Regions from separate parts of the Streptomyces sp. NPDC048288 genome, predicted to be linked through region 3. Evidence: riboswitches for the same ligand, from Rfam matches in the RefSeq annotation. Region 3 holds a riboswitch; each other region holds the start of a gene.

Region 1 (4,069 bases), on a different contig from region 3:
TCACCGAGCTGATCCGGGCGCGCCGGACCGTCGGCGACGGCCGGACCCAGGTCCTGGAGGCCGAGCTGTACCGGCGCGCGGGCGAACTGCAGGAGATCAACGAACGGCTGCGGCAGGCGCACGCCCGGGAGCGCGAGGTGGCGGTCGCCCTGCAGGAGGCGATGCTGCCCGCGCCCCGGCAGCTGGAGCACCACCGGGCGGCGGTGCGCTACCGGCCGGCCACCGGGTCGCTGCACGTGTGCGGCGACTGGTACGACCTGGTCGACCTGGTCAGCGGCGACCGCATCGGCGTCTCGGTCGGCGACGTGGTCGGGCACGGGCTCGAAGCGGCCTGTGTCATGGGGCAGTTGCGCAGTGCGCTCAGCGCGGTCTCCCGGGTGGCCGAAGGCCCGGCGCAGGCGCTCGGCGTGCTGGGGCGGTACGCGCATGTGATCGACGGTGCCGAGTCGGCCACCGCCGTGACGGCGTTCGTCGACTTCGCCCGCCACACGGTCACCTACAGCAGCGCCGGGCATCCGCCGCCCGCCCTGCTGCACCCCGGCGGACGGGTGGAACTCCTCGACCGGGCCACCGATCCCCCGCTCGACGCCCGCCCCGATCCGCGACCGCGCCCGCAGGCCGTCACCGCGTTCGAGGACGGCGCCACCCTTGTCCTCTATACCGACGGACTCATCGAGCGCCGCCGCGAGGACATCGACACCGGGCTCGCCCGGCTCACCCGATCCCTCGCCGCACACCGCGAGTTGGACCCGGAAAATCTCGCCGATGCCGTCCTCTGGGAGCTGCTGCCGCCGGAGGGCGCGACCGACGACACCGCCCTGGTCGTCGTACGACTGTGATCTGCGGATGCGCGAAATGCCGCCCCGCGCAGCCCCATACCGAACAGTACGACGAACATCACAAATACGTATCGGACATTACGCACGTCAACCTTCACACGAGTGACACAAGTTGGCTAAGTTGACGGGTAAGCCGCTCGGCTCCCCCCGGCGAATCCCGTCGGGCCGCGCGGCCTCCGCCGAGTCCGGTGCCCTCGTGGGGCGATCCGGAGCCGGGGACCCAACCGATCACTGGGGTGAATCGGCCAACTGCCCACAAGGGCAAGGGCCGTAGGGCATACCTTCCGGATTCGACGCCCGAACCCGACAGCTAACCCGGTAGGCGGAGTACGGAAGGAGCACGACCCCCATGGCGTCCGAGAGCCGTGACGAGGTTCGACAGCGGATCAACAACCTCTACGACCAGGCCGAGAACGCCACCGGGAACTACAACGCCACCCGTGCGATGAGCGGAGGCTCGCGCTCACGCGGTGTCCCGCTGTTCAAGCGGCCCCGCCGTGACGATCCGGGGCTGGACAACATCGCGCGGGAGTGGTTCGACGGCGCGCGTTCGAGGCTGGGGCCGAGTGTCCCCGCCGCGCTGCCCTCCGACCGCATGCCCGGCCGGCCCGGCCCGCGCCGGCCCGTCAGCTCCATGGCCGCCGACCTGCTCGGCCAGCTGGAGGGCTCCGGTCCGTCCCGGCTGGAGCTGACCGCGGGACCGTCGGGGCAGACCGAGATCGAGGTCGTCCGCGAGCTGCCGGCGCGCCCGAAGCTGGAGCTGACGGCCGGGCCCGCCGCCGCGCTGCCCGCCGGGCCGTCGAGCCCGCCCAAGGCCCTGTCCGCCGCCGCGCCGCAGCGGGCCGCGCCGGGCACCTCCAAGACCAGGAACCAGCTCAAGATCGCCAAGGCCCGTGAGCTGCTGTCCCAGCGCACCGGACAGCGTGCGGTGGCGGCGCTCGAAGCGGCCCCCGCCGCGCGGCAGCAGATCGCGCAGCAGCAGATCTCGTGGGGCGTCTCCGCGCCCCAGGCCCCGGCGCAGCAGCAGTGGGCGGCCCCCGCCATGGGCATCCCGGCCCAGCGCACCGACAGCGGCTCCTTCGGGTCCGGCGCGCCCGCCGGCCCGGGCAGGCTCCCGGCGCCGACCCCGTCGGACACCGGCACCATCCCCGTCGTGTCCCCCTCGGACACCGGCACCTTCCGCATCATGTCCCCCAGCGCCGGCACCCCCCAGCGCAGGAACCCGGCCGGCGCCGGCGCGTCCCGCGGCATGGCCCCCGGCGGTGCGGGCACGCCCCAGCCGATGCCCCCGATGGACGCCGCCGCCTCCCGCGTGATGAGCCCGGGCAGCGCCCCCGCGACCCAGGTCATGCCCCCCGTGGACATGGGCGCCTCGCGCGTCATGAGCCCGGGCGGTGCGGGCGCGCCCCAGGCCATGCCCCCGATGGACGCCGCCGCCTCGCGCGTGATGAGCCCGGGTAGCGCCCCCGCGACGCAGGTCATGCCCACGGTGGACACGGGCGCCTCCCGCGTCATGAGCCCGGGCAGTGCCGGCGCGCCCCAGCAGATGCCCCCGATGGACCTCGGCGCCTCCCGGGTGATGAGCCCGGGCAGTGCCCCCGCGACGCAGGTCATGCCTCCGGTGGACATGGGCGCCGCGCGTGTCATGAGCCCGGGCGGTGCGGGCACGCCCCAGCAGATGCCCCCGATGGACGCCGCCGCCTCCCGCGTCATGAGCCCGGGCAGCGCCCCCGCCACCCAGGCCATGCCTCAGATGGACACCAGCGGCTCCCGGGTCATGACCCCGGGCGGTACGGGTTCCTACCCGGCCGCCGGGCCCATGGACATGGGCGGTGTCCCGACCCCGTCACCGGGGGACAGCGGTTCCTTCCGGATCATGACCCCGGGCGCCACGGGCTCGTTCCCGATGCCGACGTCGCCCGACGCGGGTGCCTACCCGGGCGCGGGCCCGTCGGAGCCGGCCGCCGCGTACGCCGCTGCGGCCCCCGTCGCGCCCATGGCGGCTCCGATGGACGCCGGGACCTACCAGGCCATGGCGCCGAACGCGACCGCCGCCTACGCGAGCGCGCCCCCGGTCGCGGCCGACCTCGGTTACACGGTCGCCGCCGACCTCGGCTACCCGGTCGCCGCCGACCCCGGCTACCCGGCCGCCGCGTACGCCACGGCCGCCCCCGCCGCTGCCATGGCCGCCATGCCTCAGGTCGACCCCGGCACCGGGGCCTACTTCGCGGCACCCGGCGCCGACCTGGGCGGCTACGCCGTCGGTATGGAGCCCCCGGCCGCCGCCTACGCCGCCGCCCCGGCGCCGGTCGTGCCCGCCGCGCCGATGCCCATGGCTGTGCCGGACCCGCCGTGGGCGACGATGGCGTACGCCACGGCGCCGACCGCGCCCGTCGTGCCGATGGCCACCGCCGCCCCGGTCGCCACGGCTCCGCTCCCCACCACCCCGCTGCCGACCGCGCCCCCCGCGGCTGCGGCACCCCCTGCCGCCTCCGGCGCCTTCGCCGCTGCCGTCGGCTTCCCCCAGCAGGCCGTCGCCCCGGCCGAGCCGGGCAAGGCGATGAAGGCGCTGGCGTTCGCGCAGGCGCAGATCGGGCGGCCGTGCGTCTGGGGGGCGACCGGCCCGGAGTCGTACGACTGCTCCAGCCTGACCCAGGCGGCCTGGCGCGCCGCCGGGGTGACGCTGCCGCGCGGCGCGGCGGACCAGGCGTTCGCCGGCACCCCGATGACACTGGCCGCCGTCGAACCGGGCGACCTGGTCTTCTTCTTCGACAACGACAGCCACGTCGGGATCTACGCGGGTGGCGGCATGATGATCCACGCGCCGAGCCCGGGTGCGTCGATCCGTGAGGAGTCGATCTACAACGCCGGGGAGTCGGCGATCCACCGGGTGGTCCGCCCGGCCTGACCCCCTGCCCGCCGAGGCCGGACCCGGGCCACCGAGGTCAGACCCTCCGGCGCCGCGAGCGCCAGCTCTCGTGGTGGTCCAGGAGGGTCTCCTCGACCGGCCGGTAGACCAGGCCCAGTTCGCGCACGCTCCGGCCGTTGTCGACGCGGAAGCGGATGCCGAGGTGCTTGGCGATGTAGTCCTGGGTGAGGCCGAAGAGCGGGCCGAGGACCCGTACCGGACCGTGCGGGAGCGCGGTGCGGGGCAGGCGCGGGTCCCACCGGTGGCGGGTGCGGATGATCCGCGACATCTCGTGGAACGAGGTCATCGTCTCGTTGGCCAC
Region 2 (4,069 bases), on a different contig from region 3:
GCTTGAGCGGATCTGTTGGCACCTGTGTGAGGTTTCTCGATGGTGGACATCGCCGAAAACGGTCGTACCTGGCTCCTGTCGGGCCCCGGCAGCAGCTACGCGCTGCATCTGACGGAGGCCGACGAACTGCTCCACCTGCACTGGGGGCCCAGGATCCGGCTCGCCGACGCCGAGGAGCTCAGCACCCGCGCGCTGCCCGAGTACTGGGCCTTCGAGTCCCCCCTGGACGGCCGCGAGGAGTACCCGGTCGAGGGCGGCCCCCGGTTCGTGCGCCCCGCGCTGTCCGTGCGCACCGAGGAGCGCCGGGGCACCGAGTGGGCCTTCGAGGCGTACGAGGTCGAGGAGGACGAGCTCCGGCTGCGCTTCACGGACGACGGGATCGTCATCACCCTGCACTACCGGATGCGCGGCGATGTCGTCGAGCGCTGGGTGACCGTCGGCAACGGGGGGCACGCACCCCTGGAGCTGCTGCGCGCCGACCCCGCCACCTGGACCCTGCCCGACCGCGAGGGCTGGCGGCTCTCCCAGCTGCACGGCCGCTGGGCCGCCGAGTCCCGGCTGGTCAGCGCCCCGCTCACCTACGGCGAGAAGGTCATCGGCAGCCGACGCGGCCACACCGGCCACCAGCACCTGCCCTGGGTCGCCCTCGACACCGACGCCACCGAGGAGCGCGGCGAGGTCTGGGGCTGTGCCCTCGGCTGGTCCGGCTCCTGGCGGATCGCCGTCGCCCAACTCCCCGACGCGCGCGTCCAGATCACCGGCGGCGCCGGCTACGACGACTCGGGCCTGCTGATGCTGGCCGAGGGCGAGTCGTACACCAGCCCGGTCTTCGCCGCCCTGTGGACCGACGGCGGCTTCGGCGGGGCCAGCCGCGCCTGGCACGCCTACCAGCGGGCGTACGTCATCCCGGACGCCGACCGCGACCGGCCGGTGCTGTTCAACTCCTGGGAGGCCACCACCTTCGACATCTCCGAGGAGCAGCAGGCCACCCTCGCCCGGCGGGCCGCCGCGATCGGCGTCGAACTGTTCGTGGTGGACGACGGCTGGTTCGGCGCCCGCACCAGCGACCGCGCGGGCCTCGGCGACTGGACCCCCAACCCGGACCGCTTCCCGAAGGGCCTCAAGCCCCTCGCCGACTATGTGCACGCCCTCGGCATGCAGTTCGGCATCTGGGTCGAGCCCGAGATGGTCAACGCGGACAGCGACCTGTACCGCGCCCACCCCGACTGGGTCCAGTACCAGCAGGGGCGGAAGCGGACGGAGCTGCGCAACCAGCTCGTCCTCAACCTCGCCCGCGAGGACGTCCAGGAGTACCTCTGGCAGCAGCTCGACACCCTGCTGTCCAGCGCCTCGATCGACTACGTCAAGTGGGACTTCAACCGCTGCTTCACCGACGCGGGCTGGCCCGGCGAGCCCTACCCGCAGCGTCTGTGGGTCGACCACGTGCGCGGGCTGTACGCCCTGCTCGACCGGATCCGCGCGGCCCACCCGAACGTCGCCATCGAGTCCTGCTCCGGCGGTGGCGGCCGGATCGACCTCGGCATCATGAGCCGTACCGACGAGGTGTGGACCTCCGACAACACCGACCCGCTGGACCGGCTCGCCATCCAGCACGGCTTCAGCCAGATCCACCCCGCGCGGGTGATGTCCGCCTGGGTCACCGACAGCCCGAACCACCAGCTCAACGGCCGGGTCAGCTCGCTGCGTTTCCGGTTCGTCAGCTCCATGGCCGGTGCGCTCGGCGTCGGCGGCGACCTCTCGCAGTGGACCGAGGAGGAGCTCGCCGAGGCCGGCCGCTGGGTGGAGCTCTACAAGGAGATCCGGCCGCTGGTGCAGCGCGGCGACCAGTTCCGGCTGCGGCCGCCGACCGGCGGGCTCAGCGCCGTGCAGTACACCCTCGGCGACGAGACGGTCGTCCTCGCCTGGCTCCAGGCGCAGAGCTACGGCGAGCCGGCGCCGGCGCTGCGGCTGCGGGGGCTCGACCCGACCGCGTCGTACGAATGCCGCGAAACGGGCGAAGTGCACCGGGGTGCCGTTCTGTTGCACCACGGTCTGCGCACCGGCCTGAAGGGCGACCTGGATGCGACGGTTCTCCGGCTGCGACGCATCTGAGTCTTCTGTCCGAATTGGCGTCTTCGCTCCCCTTCATTCCAACTCGCTCTGGAATAAAGGGGAGTGATGGGCGAGTGCGTGAGGAGCGTCATATTCGTGACCGTCCGTCGCGCGTCATGTTCACGTAATTCTCGGCTTTCGCTGAGGAATTGATAAACGCGGGCCGATGGAATTCACGGAGGGTGACCGTGATGTCCCGTAACGGATCAAGCGAAACTCGGACAGAGGGAACCAGTCGCTTGTCCGGGTGCGTCCTGCTCGCTTACGTTCGCCACGCATCCGGACGGAACGCCGAATCCTGCCGCCGTCCGGAGTCCCCACACACACTCACCCGTGCCCGGCAGGAGCGGGGGACCCACCAGGTATGACCGCCTGTTCCGGTTCCCGGGACGGCTAGGGGTGTAGTCACGCGTTCCCGTGTGGCCGGGCAGCTCCAGCCCGAACCCGACAGCTCACCCCGCAGGCGCCGGAGAGGAAACGCGCCATGCCCGCGAAGGGTAAGCACCGCCGTCCCAAGGCCCAGCGATTCACCCGCTCGATGGCCGTCGCCGGAACCGGCGGCGCCGCGCTGGCGCTGCCGCTCATGGGGGCCGCCGGCGCCCACGCGGCCACCGCGCAGTCCGTTCCCGAAAAGGCCGCGCAGTCGCTGCCGGGCGTCCAGAAGTCGGCAATGAAGAAGACGGCGGCCGTACGGAAGTCCGCCGCCGCGCATTCCGCGCACCGCACCTACACGGTGGTCCCCGGCGATTATCTCTCGAAGATCGCGCGTGACCAGAACGTCAGCGGCGGCTGGCACCGGCTCTACGCCGACAACCGGCAGGCCGTCGGCGACAACCCCTCGCTGATCCACCCGGGTCTCAAGCTCACGCTCGACGGCCGCCGCGCCACGACGACGGACGACACCACGGACTCCGGCTACCGGTCCGAGGCGCGGGCCTCCGACTCCTCGTCGCCCGCGCCGTCTTCTTCATCCCCTTCGTCCTCTTCGTCGTCCTCCGCGGACGCCTCCGCGGCGAACGCCTCCGGCTTCAGCCTCCCGGTCGTCGGTGCCACCGTCGGCACCGGCTACCACGTGGCCGGCGGCATGTGGTCCAGCGGTTACCACACGGGCGTCGACTTCGTCGTCCCGACCGGTACCCCGGTCAAGGCCGTCGGCGCCGGCACGGTCGTCACGGCCGGCTGGGGCGGCTCCTACGGCAACCAGGTCGTCATCCGGCTCGCCGACGGCTACTACGCGCAGTACGGCCACCTCTCCGCCCTCTCCGTCTCGGTCGGCCAGACCGTGACCGCGGGCCAGCAGGTCGGCCTCTCCGGCGCGACCGGCAACGTGACCGGCCCGCACCTGCACTTCGAGATCCGCACCACCCCCGACTACGGCTCGGACGTGGACCCGGTCGCCTACCTCCGCTCCAAGGGTCTCGCCGTCGGCTGATCCGACGCCCCGCCGCCCTGCCGCACACTCCGAAGGCCGGACCCCCGATCCCCGGGTCCGGCCTTCGGCACGTTGCGTTCTCGTGGCGGGAGTGTTCAGGGCATCGACAACGAAGGCGGTGCGGCGGCAGAGTGATCCCGTTGCATGCAAGCGCTTTCCATGTCCGCCTCCTGCGCTGTCATGTCACTGTCACTGTCGCCCCGCCGGAAGGAATCCCGCGCATGACGACCACCCGCCGCGCCTTCGGAGCCCTGGCCGCCGGAACCGTCGGAGCCGCCCTCGCGGCCCTCGCTCCCGCCGCGCCCGCGAGCGCCGCGCCCCGGCACCGCCGGCTGCTCGCCCACGACGACTTCCGCCACGGCCTCGGCCAGTGGTTCGTCGAACTGGAACAGGGCGGTTCGGTTACCGCGTCGCACGGGATCCTGGAGGTCGACGTGCCCGCCGGCGCGACCGTCTGGTTCCGGCGCCGGTTCGAAGGGCCGTACGTCCTGGAGTACACCGCGATCCCGGTCTCGGCGGGCGGTC
Region 3 (4,069 bases):
ACGAGGTGCGGGCCTCCGTCGACGCCATCCTGATCGGCGCCGGCACCATCCGCGCGGACAACCCGCGGCTCCTGGTCAACTCCCCGGAGCGGCGCGCGGCCCGGACCGCCGCCGGCCGGCCCGAGTACCCCCTCAAGGTCACGGTCACCGCGACCGGCGACCTCGACCCGGACGCGCGGTTCTGGCACACCGGCGGCGAGAAGACCGTGTACACGACGGACGAGGGCGCGCGGCGGGCCCGCGCCCTCGGCATCGCCGCCGACGTGGTCCCCCTCGGCGCCGACCTCGACTGGCCCTCGCTCCTGGAGCACCTGCACGACGTACGAGGCGTACGGCGCCTCATGGTCGAGGGCGGCGGCACCGTCCACACCCAGCTCCTCCAGCAGGGCCTGGCCGACGAACTCCAGCTGGTCCTCGCCCCGCTCCTCGTCGGCGACCCGAAGGCACCCCGGCTGTTCGGCCCGGGCGGCTACCAGGGCGGGCGGCTGCGGCTGGTCGAGACCCGCCGGATCGAGGACGTCGTCCTCATGCGCTACGAGCCCACCGCCCCCGGCGCGGACGCGTCGGTGTCCGCCGCGGACCGGGCGTGGCTGCGGCTCGCCTGCGAGCTGGCGGCCGAGTGCCCGCCGTCCCGGACCGCGTTCAGCGTCGGCGCGGTGGTCGTCGCGGCCGACGGCACGGAACTGGCCCGCGGCCACTCCCGGGAGGCCGGCGACCCGGTGGTGCACGCCGAGGAGGCGGCCCTGGCCAAGATCCCCCCGGCCGACCCCCGCCTGCCCACGGCCACCGTCTACACCAGCCTCGAACCCTGCACCCACCGCGCCTCCCGCCCGCACCCCTGCGCCGAGCTGATCCTCCGGGCCGGGGTGCGGCGGGTGCTGACCGCGTGGCGCGAGCCGGACACGTTCGTGACCGCGGCCGACGGGACGGGGATGCTGCGGGAGGCGGGGGTGCGGGTGCTGGTACTGCCGGAGTACGAGAGCGCGGCGAAGGCACCGAACGGGCATCTGCCGGGCTGAGCGGAGGTGTGGAGCCGAGGCCCCGCGGACCCCACCGGTTTTAACCCGTGTGACTCCCGTGCTTCTGATGGCGTATGCTGGTTTCACCGACGCGGGGTGGAGCAGCTCGGTAGCTCGCTGGGCTCATAACCCAGAGGTCGCAGGTTCAAATCCTGTCCCCGCTACTGATGACTCAGGGCCGGAATCCAAGAACAAGGATTCCGGCCCTGAGTCATGTCCGGGCCCGTCGCAGGTGACACAGGGTGGCCGGACGACCGCCCTGCGCATAACGTCTGAGTCACCATCAAAACGTGTGTGACTCCTGTGTTGAGCAGGAGGCCTGGTCAACTCGACCGTTTTTGACCTGTCGTGGCTGGTAAGTCCATGCTTTGAAAGCTTAATGATCAAGGAGAACAGCTTGGAATCTGACAGCCGGGTCTATTAACGTTCGATAACGCAGCGCGGTCGTCCCAGCCGTCACCCGCGACGGCTCCGCGCGCACGCGCCGAATCCCGCAAGGGAACCGGGGAACCACCACCTTGGGGTGAATCGCACGGCTGCCGCCGGTAGGAATCGGCCGGTATACGCGCGTAGGAGACCTTCCCGCTCCGAACCCGTCAGCTAACCCGGTAGGCGACGGAAGGAAAGGAGTGCGCCCGCGTGGCGTCCAACCGGCCTGCTCCGACAGCCCCGTTCGTGCCCAGCCAGCGTCAACCCGACACCTTCGGCTACGGCAGCTACCGCACCGACGAGGGCCCCTGGGAGGAGTGGAACCCCACCGAGGATTCCCTCGCCCAGACACGCGGCCGGCACCGCGTCGCCAAGCAGAAGGGCGGCGGACTCGCCCGCAGCTCCACGGTGCTCGGCGTCGGCGTCATCGCCGCCGTCGGCGCGGGCGGCATGGCCAGCGCCAACACCGGCAAGCCGCCGGTCTCCATCTCGCTGCCCGACCTGCCGTCGTCCGTCGACTCCCTGCTAGGCGAGGGCGGCGGCCACCAGGCCACCCAGACCGCGCTCAGCAGCGTCACCACCGCGACGACCGCCACCGACGCGGACTCCTCCTCGTCCGACGCCGGCGAGGCGCTGCGCAGCCGGATCATCGCCCAGGCCGAGCAGCAGCAGAACCAGCTCGACACCAAGGCCAGCGCCAAGGCCGTGGCCGCCGCCGACAAGGCGGTCTACGACGCCGAGGCCAAGGCGGTGAAGGCGGCGGCCGCCAAGGCCGCCGACGCCAAGGAGCAGGCCGAGGCCGACGCCAAGGCGAAGGCCGAGAAGGAGCGCCTCGCCGCGCTGGCCAAGCAGTACACGCTGCCGGTCGTCTCGTACACGATCACCGGCACCTTCGGCCAGGCCGGCTCCATGTGGTCCTCCGGCTACCACACCGGGCTCGACTTCGCCGCGCCCACCGGCACGCTCATCAAGGCCGTCCACGGCGGCACGGTCACCGAGGCGGGCTGGGCCGGCTCCTACGGCTACCGCACGATCCTGACCCTGGACGACGGCACCGAGCTGTGGTTCTGCCACCAGTCGTCGATCAGCGTCTCCGTCGGCCAGAAGGTCGCCACCGGCGATGTCATCGGCCGCGTGGGCGCCACCGGCAACGTCACCGGCCCGCACCTCCACCTGGAGGTCCACCCCGGCGGCCAGGCCACCGGCATCGACCCCATGACCTGGCTGCGCGGCAAGGGCCTCAACCCGTAACGGGTCACCCCCCCCCGACGAACCACAAACCACGAACCACGAACCCCGGGATCCCCGGCGGCCCCGACGACAACCCCCCGGCGTCCGGGCCGCCGGTCCGGTGTCTCCGGCCGGACATCCGTGCGGTGTTTCCGGCCGGACAGCCGTCCGATGTTCCCGGCGGGGCGCCCGTGCGATGTTCCCTGCGGGACGCCCGTGCGCCTGTTTACGAAACCTTCGTACTGCGCCGGGATGGCCTGCCGGGGCGGCCCGCGTTGATACAGAGCATGACTGCTCTTCGCGAACTCGGCTCCTCCGACCTCGAGGTCTTCCCGCTCGCCCTCGGTGGCAACGTCTTCGGCTGGACCGCCGACGAGGCCGCCTCCTTCGCCGTCCTGGACGCCTACGCGGCCGCCGGCGGCAACTTCGTGGACACCGCCGACTCCTACACGGCCTGGATCGAGGGCAACCAGGGCGGCGAGTCCGAGACGATCATCGGCAAGTGGGTCACGGCGCGCGGCAACCGCGACGACATCGTCATCGCGACGAAGGTCAGCCAGCACCCCGAGTACCCCGGCCTGTCCGCCGCCAACATCAAGGCCGCCGCCGACGCCTCCCTGCGCCGCCTCGGCACCGACCACATCGACCTCTACTACACGCACTTCGACAAGCCGGAGATCCCGGTCGAGGAGATCATCGGCGCGCTCGACGAGCTGGTGCGGGCGGGCAAGGTCCGGCACATCGCCGCGTCCAACATCACGCCGGAGCGCCTCCAGGAGTCCCTGGACCTCTCCGACCGCGAGGGCCTCGCCCGGTACGTCGCCCTCCAGCCCCACTACAACCTGGTCTCCCGCGACACCTACGAGGGCCCCCTCCAGGACCTGGCCTCCCGCACCGGCCTCGCCGCGGTCCCGTACTTCTCCCTGGCCGCCGGTTTCCTCACCGGCAAGTACCGTCCCGGCACGACGGTCGACAGCGCCCGCGCGGGCCGCGCCGCCCAGTACCTGGAGTCCGAGCGCGGCCGGCGGGTCCTCGCCGCCCTGGACGAGATCGCCGAGACCCACTCGGCCCCCGTCCCCACCGTCGCCCTCGCCTGGCTGGCGGCCCAGCCCACCGTCGCGGCCCCGATCGCCTCGGCCCGCACCCTGGACCAGCTCCCGGCCCTGCTGGGCGTGGCGGACCTGCACCTCACGGACGAGGAGGTCACCAGGCTGACGGCGGCCTCGGCCTGACGGCAGCCTCACGGGCACCGTGGCGGTGGATTCTTGCGGTGCCCACCGGCCGTACCGGCCGTACTACGTCTGGTAAGGGTTGTACGAGGGGTACGGCACCGCCGTCCCGTACCACCCCGGGCCCCCGTAGGCCGGCGCCGGATAGCCGGCGTACCCCGG
Region 4 (4,069 bases), on a different contig from region 3:
GCGGCTACAGCTTCTCCACCGGCGCGTACCGCAGCAGCAGCCGCTTCGGCTTGTCGTCCCCGAAGTCGATCGTCGCCTCCGCGTTCCCGCCGGTGCCCTTCACGCCGACGACCGTGCCGAGGCCGAACTGGTCGTGGGTGACCCGGTCGCCGACGGCCAGCGAGACCACCGGCTTCTCCGAGGTCCGCCGGGTGGCGAAACCGGACGCCCCCGACGCCGAGGAGCGCGAGCGGGACGAGGAGAGCGAGGCGGCCACACTCGACGCGGGCCCCGAGGACACCGGCGCCATCGCCCCGGTCCGCTTCCACTCCAGATACGCGCCCGGGATCTCCTCCAGGAAGCGGGAGGGCGGGTTGTACGACGGCTGGCCCCAGGCGCTGCGCATCGACGACCGGGTGAGGTACAGCCGCTCCCGCGCGCGTGTGATGCCGACGTACGCGAGGCGCCGCTCCTCCTCCAGTTCCTTGGTCTGGCCGAGGGCGCGCATGTGCGGGAAGACGCCGTCCTCCATGCCGGTCAGGAAGACCACCGGGAACTCGAGGCCCTTGGCGGTGTGCAGGGTCATCAGGGTGATGACGCCGTCGCCGTTCTCGTCGTCGTCGGGGATCTGGTCGGAGTCGGCGACCAGGGCCACCCGCTCCAGGAAGGCGGCGAGCCCGGCGGGCTGCTCGCCCTCGCCGGACTCCTGCTCGAACTCCAGGGCCACGGCGGCGAGTTCCTGGAGGTTCTCGATCCGGGTCTCGTCCTGCGGGTCGGTGGAGGCCTGCAACTCGGCGAGGTAGCCGGTGCGTTCGAGGACGGCTTCGAGGACGGTGGCCGGTCCCGCGCCGGACTCCACGATCGTACGGAGGTCCTCCATCAGCGTGTTGAACCGCTTGACCGCGTTGGTCGACCGCGCGGCCATGCCGTACGCCTCGTCGACGCGCCTGAGCGCCTGCGGGAAGCTGATCTTCTCGCGCTGGGAGAGGGCGTCGATCATCGCCTCCGCGCGGTCGCCGATGCCGCGCTTGGGGACGTTGAGGATGCGGCGCAGCGGGACGGAGTCCTCCGGGTTGGCCAGCACCCGCAGATAGGCGAGGACGTCCCGGACCTCCTTGCGCTCGTAGAAGCGGACACCGCCGACGACCTTGTACGGCAGGCCGACGCGGATGAAGATCTCCTCGAAGACACGGGACTGGGCGTTGGTGCGGTAGAAGACGGCGACATCGCCGGCCTTCGCCTCGCCCGCGTCCGTCAGACGGTCTATCTCGTCGGCGACGAACTGCGCCTCGTCGTGCTCGGTGTCGGCGACGTAGCCGGTGATCTGCGCGCCCGCGCCCGCGTTGGTCCACAGGTTCTTGGGGCGGCGGGACTCGTTGCGCTCGATGACCGCGTTGGCGGCGGAGAGGATCGTCTGCGTGGAGCGGTAGTTCTGCTCCAGGAGGATCGTCGTCGCGTTCGGGTAGTCCTCCTCGAACTGGAGGATGTTGCGGATCGTCGCGCCCCGGAAGGCGTAGATCGACTGGTCGGCGTCGCCGACGACGCAGAGCTCCGCCGGGGGCAGGTCGTGCTCGGCGGGCGGGGTGGTCTCCTCGGGCGCACCGGTGCCGACCAGCTCGCGCACAAGGGCGTACTGGGCGTGGTTGGTGTCCTGGTACTCGTCGACCAGGACGTGCCGGAAGCGGCGGCGGTAGTGCTCGGCGACGTCCGGGAAGGCGCGCAGCAGGTTGACCGTGGTCATGATCAGGTCGTCGAAGTCGAGGGCGTTCGCCTCGCGCAGCCGCGACTGGTAGAGGGCGTAGGCCTGGGCGAGGGTCTTCTCGAAGCCGTCGCTCGCGCGGGCGGCGAAGTCCTCCTCGTCGACCAGCTCGTTCTTCAGGTTGCTGACCTGGGCGCTGAACGACTTCGGCGGGTAGCGCTTGGGGTCGAGGTCCAGGTCGCGGCAGACCAGGGCCATCAGCCGCTTGGAGTCGGCCGCGTCGTAGATCGAGAAGGAGGAGGTGAAGCCGAGCTTCTTGCTCTCCCTGCGCAGGATCCGCACGCAGGCGCTGTGGAAGGTCATCACCCACATCGCGTTCGCGCGCGGGCCGACGAGCTGCTCGACGCGCTCCTTCATCTCGCCCGCGGCCTTGTTGGTGAAGGTGATCGCGAGGATCTGGCCCGGGTGGACATGGCGCTCGCCGAGGAGGTGGGCGATGCGGTGGGTGAGCACGCGCGTCTTGCCGGAGCCGGCGCCGGCCACGATGAGCAGCGGGGAGCCGGCGTGCACGACCGCCGCCCGCTGGTTGTCGTTCAGTCCGTCCAGGAGCGCCGCCGCGTCCAGGGCGGGGCGGGGGGCGCCGTCGCGGTAGTGGGCGTCCCGGTCCGGGGGCGCGTCGAACTTCCCGCCGAACAGGTCGTCCGGAATCGGCTCCGGTACGTGCTCGTCCTCGGGCGGCGGCGGGGGTTCCTCCTCGTGGCCGCGCGGGGGCTGGAGGCTCGCCAGGAAGCTGTCGTCAAAGAGGCTGCTCATCGCTCTCCGAGTCTAGGCCGCCCCACTGACAACCGGCCGCCACCCCGAAAACTCGCCCGGGTGACCGCACGGATTCCCTCCGTCACGGCCGGTCGGCGCACGTCACGCGCGGCTGCGAGCGGCCGAGGGCGACCACGCGGGTCCGGAAGCCGCCGCATCGAACACCCGGCAAATCGCCCACAACACCCTGAATCACCCGGCCCGAACTCGCCCGAACGCCAAGGTCACGAAAATGTATCGGGCATATCGCACATCAACCTTCACACGGGCCACACGAGTTGGCTAGCGTGCCGGTCAGGCCGTACGACACCCACCGGCGAACGTCGCCGGGCCGTACGGCCTCCGCCGAGTCCGGGACGCCCTCGCGCGTCCGGAGCCGGGGACCCACACCGACCTTGGGGTGAATCGGTCCCAACTCCCCTCCCGGGGAGGGACCGTAGGGCAACCCTTCCGAACCACCCGCCCGAACCCGACAGCTAACTCGGTAGGCGGAACATGGAAGGAGTCGCCTCCGTTGGCGTCGCACCGCAAGTCCCGCCCCTCGGGAACGCGCGTAGCAGGCATACGCACCCCCGCCCTGGCCACCGCCGCCCTCACCTCCGTCGCCCTGCTCTCGCAGACGGCCAACGCCGCGCCCTCCGCGGACGGCAAGCCGAGCATGGAGGAGGTGGAGAAGAAGGTCGACGACCTCTACCGGCAGGCCGAGTCGGCGACCGAGAAGTACAACGCGGCCAAGGAGAAGACCGGTACGCAGCGCAAGCAGGTCGACACCCTGCTCGACGACGTGGCCAAGCGCACGGACCGGCTGAACAAGGCGCGTGAGGAGCTGGGGTCGTTCGCCGCGGCCCAGTACCGGACCGGCGCCAGCGCCCCCGACACGGCGACCTTCCTGCTCGCGGACAGTCCGCAGGACTACTTCGACCAGACGCAGCTGATGAGCCGGCTGACCTCGCGCCAGAAGGACGCGGTCGACGACTACGCCACCCAGCAGTCCGCGACCATGAAGAAGCGGCAGGAGGCCGCCAAGAGCCTCGAGACGCTCACCGAGACGCAGGACGACCTCAAGACCGCCAAGACCACCGTCCAGACGAAACTGGCCTCCGCGCGGGAGCTGCTCTCCAAGCTGACGGCGCAGGAGAAGGCGCGGCTGGCCCAGATCGAGAAGCAGAAGCAGGAGGCGGCGGCGCGCAAGGCCGCGGAGCTCGCGAAGCAGCAGGCGGCCGCCGCTGCCGCGGCCGAGCAGGACACCTCGTCGTCCTCCTCGTCGACGTCGTCCTCCAGCGGCTCCTCGTCCTCCGACTCCTCCTACGCCACGAAGGCCGCCAAGGCCATCGCCTTCGCCCGCGCGCAGATCGGCAAGCCGTACGTCTGGGGAGCGACCGGCCCCGGCTCCTACGACTGCTCCGGGCTCTCGCAGGCCGCCTGGAAGGCCGCGGGCGTCTCCCTGCCGCGCACCACCTACGACCAGGTGAACGCCGGCACCACCGTCTCCCTCGCCGACGCCCAGCCCGGCGACCTGGTCTTCTTCTACGACGACGTCAGCCACGTCGGCATCTACATCGGCAACGGCATGATGAT

Evidence for each region. A riboswitch is a leader RNA that binds a small molecule or an ion and turns the genes downstream of it on or off. The one in region 3 is predicted to bind cyclic di-AMP.
Region 1: another riboswitch for cyclic di-AMP. It lies ahead of ACGFZS_RS17950 (NlpC/P60 family protein); the one in region 3 lies ahead of ACGFZS_RS11225 (M23 family metallopeptidase).
Region 2: another riboswitch for cyclic di-AMP. It lies ahead of ACGFZS_RS26415 (peptidoglycan DD-metalloendopeptidase family protein); the one in region 3 lies ahead of ACGFZS_RS11225 (M23 family metallopeptidase).
Region 4: another riboswitch for cyclic di-AMP. It lies ahead of ACGFZS_RS13405 (NlpC/P60 family protein); the one in region 3 lies ahead of ACGFZS_RS11225 (M23 family metallopeptidase).

Annotation. Positions count from the first base shown of each region.
Region 1 covers NZ_JBICZD010000004.1:561,103-565,171, reverse strand. The annotation lists gene ACGFZS_RS17955 (PP2C family protein-serine/threonine phosphatase) at 1-839, shown strand, start outside; cyclic di-AMP (ydaO/yuaA leader) riboswitch at 1,007-1,180, shown strand; gene ACGFZS_RS17950 (NlpC/P60 family protein) at 1,189-3,747, shown strand; gene ACGFZS_RS17945 (NAD-dependent epimerase/dehydratase family protein) at 3,785-4,069, opposite strand, start outside.
Region 2 covers NZ_JBICZD010000007.1:341,810-345,878, forward strand. The annotation lists gene ACGFZS_RS26410 (alpha-galactosidase) at 40-2,112, shown strand; cyclic di-AMP (ydaO/yuaA leader) riboswitch at 2,431-2,591, shown strand; gene ACGFZS_RS26415 (peptidoglycan DD-metalloendopeptidase family protein) at 2,597-3,544, shown strand; gene ACGFZS_RS26420 (DUF6250 domain-containing protein) at 3,766-4,069, shown strand, end outside.
Region 3 covers NZ_JBICZD010000002.1:1,056,390-1,060,458, forward strand. The annotation lists gene ACGFZS_RS11215 (dihydrofolate reductase family protein) at 1-1,019, shown strand, start outside; tRNA gene ACGFZS_RS11220 (tRNA-Met) at 1,110-1,183, shown strand; cyclic di-AMP (ydaO/yuaA leader) riboswitch at 1,492-1,651, shown strand; gene ACGFZS_RS11225 (M23 family metallopeptidase) at 1,659-2,699, shown strand; gene ACGFZS_RS11230 (aldo/keto reductase) at 2,966-3,910, shown strand; gene ACGFZS_RS11235 (PrsW family intramembrane metalloprotease) at 3,974-4,069, opposite strand, start outside.
Region 4 covers NZ_JBICZD010000003.1:467,675-471,743, forward strand. The annotation lists gene pcrA (DNA helicase PcrA) at 5-2,491, opposite strand; cyclic di-AMP (ydaO/yuaA leader) riboswitch at 2,825-2,997, shown strand; gene ACGFZS_RS13405 (NlpC/P60 family protein) at 3,006-4,069, shown strand, end outside.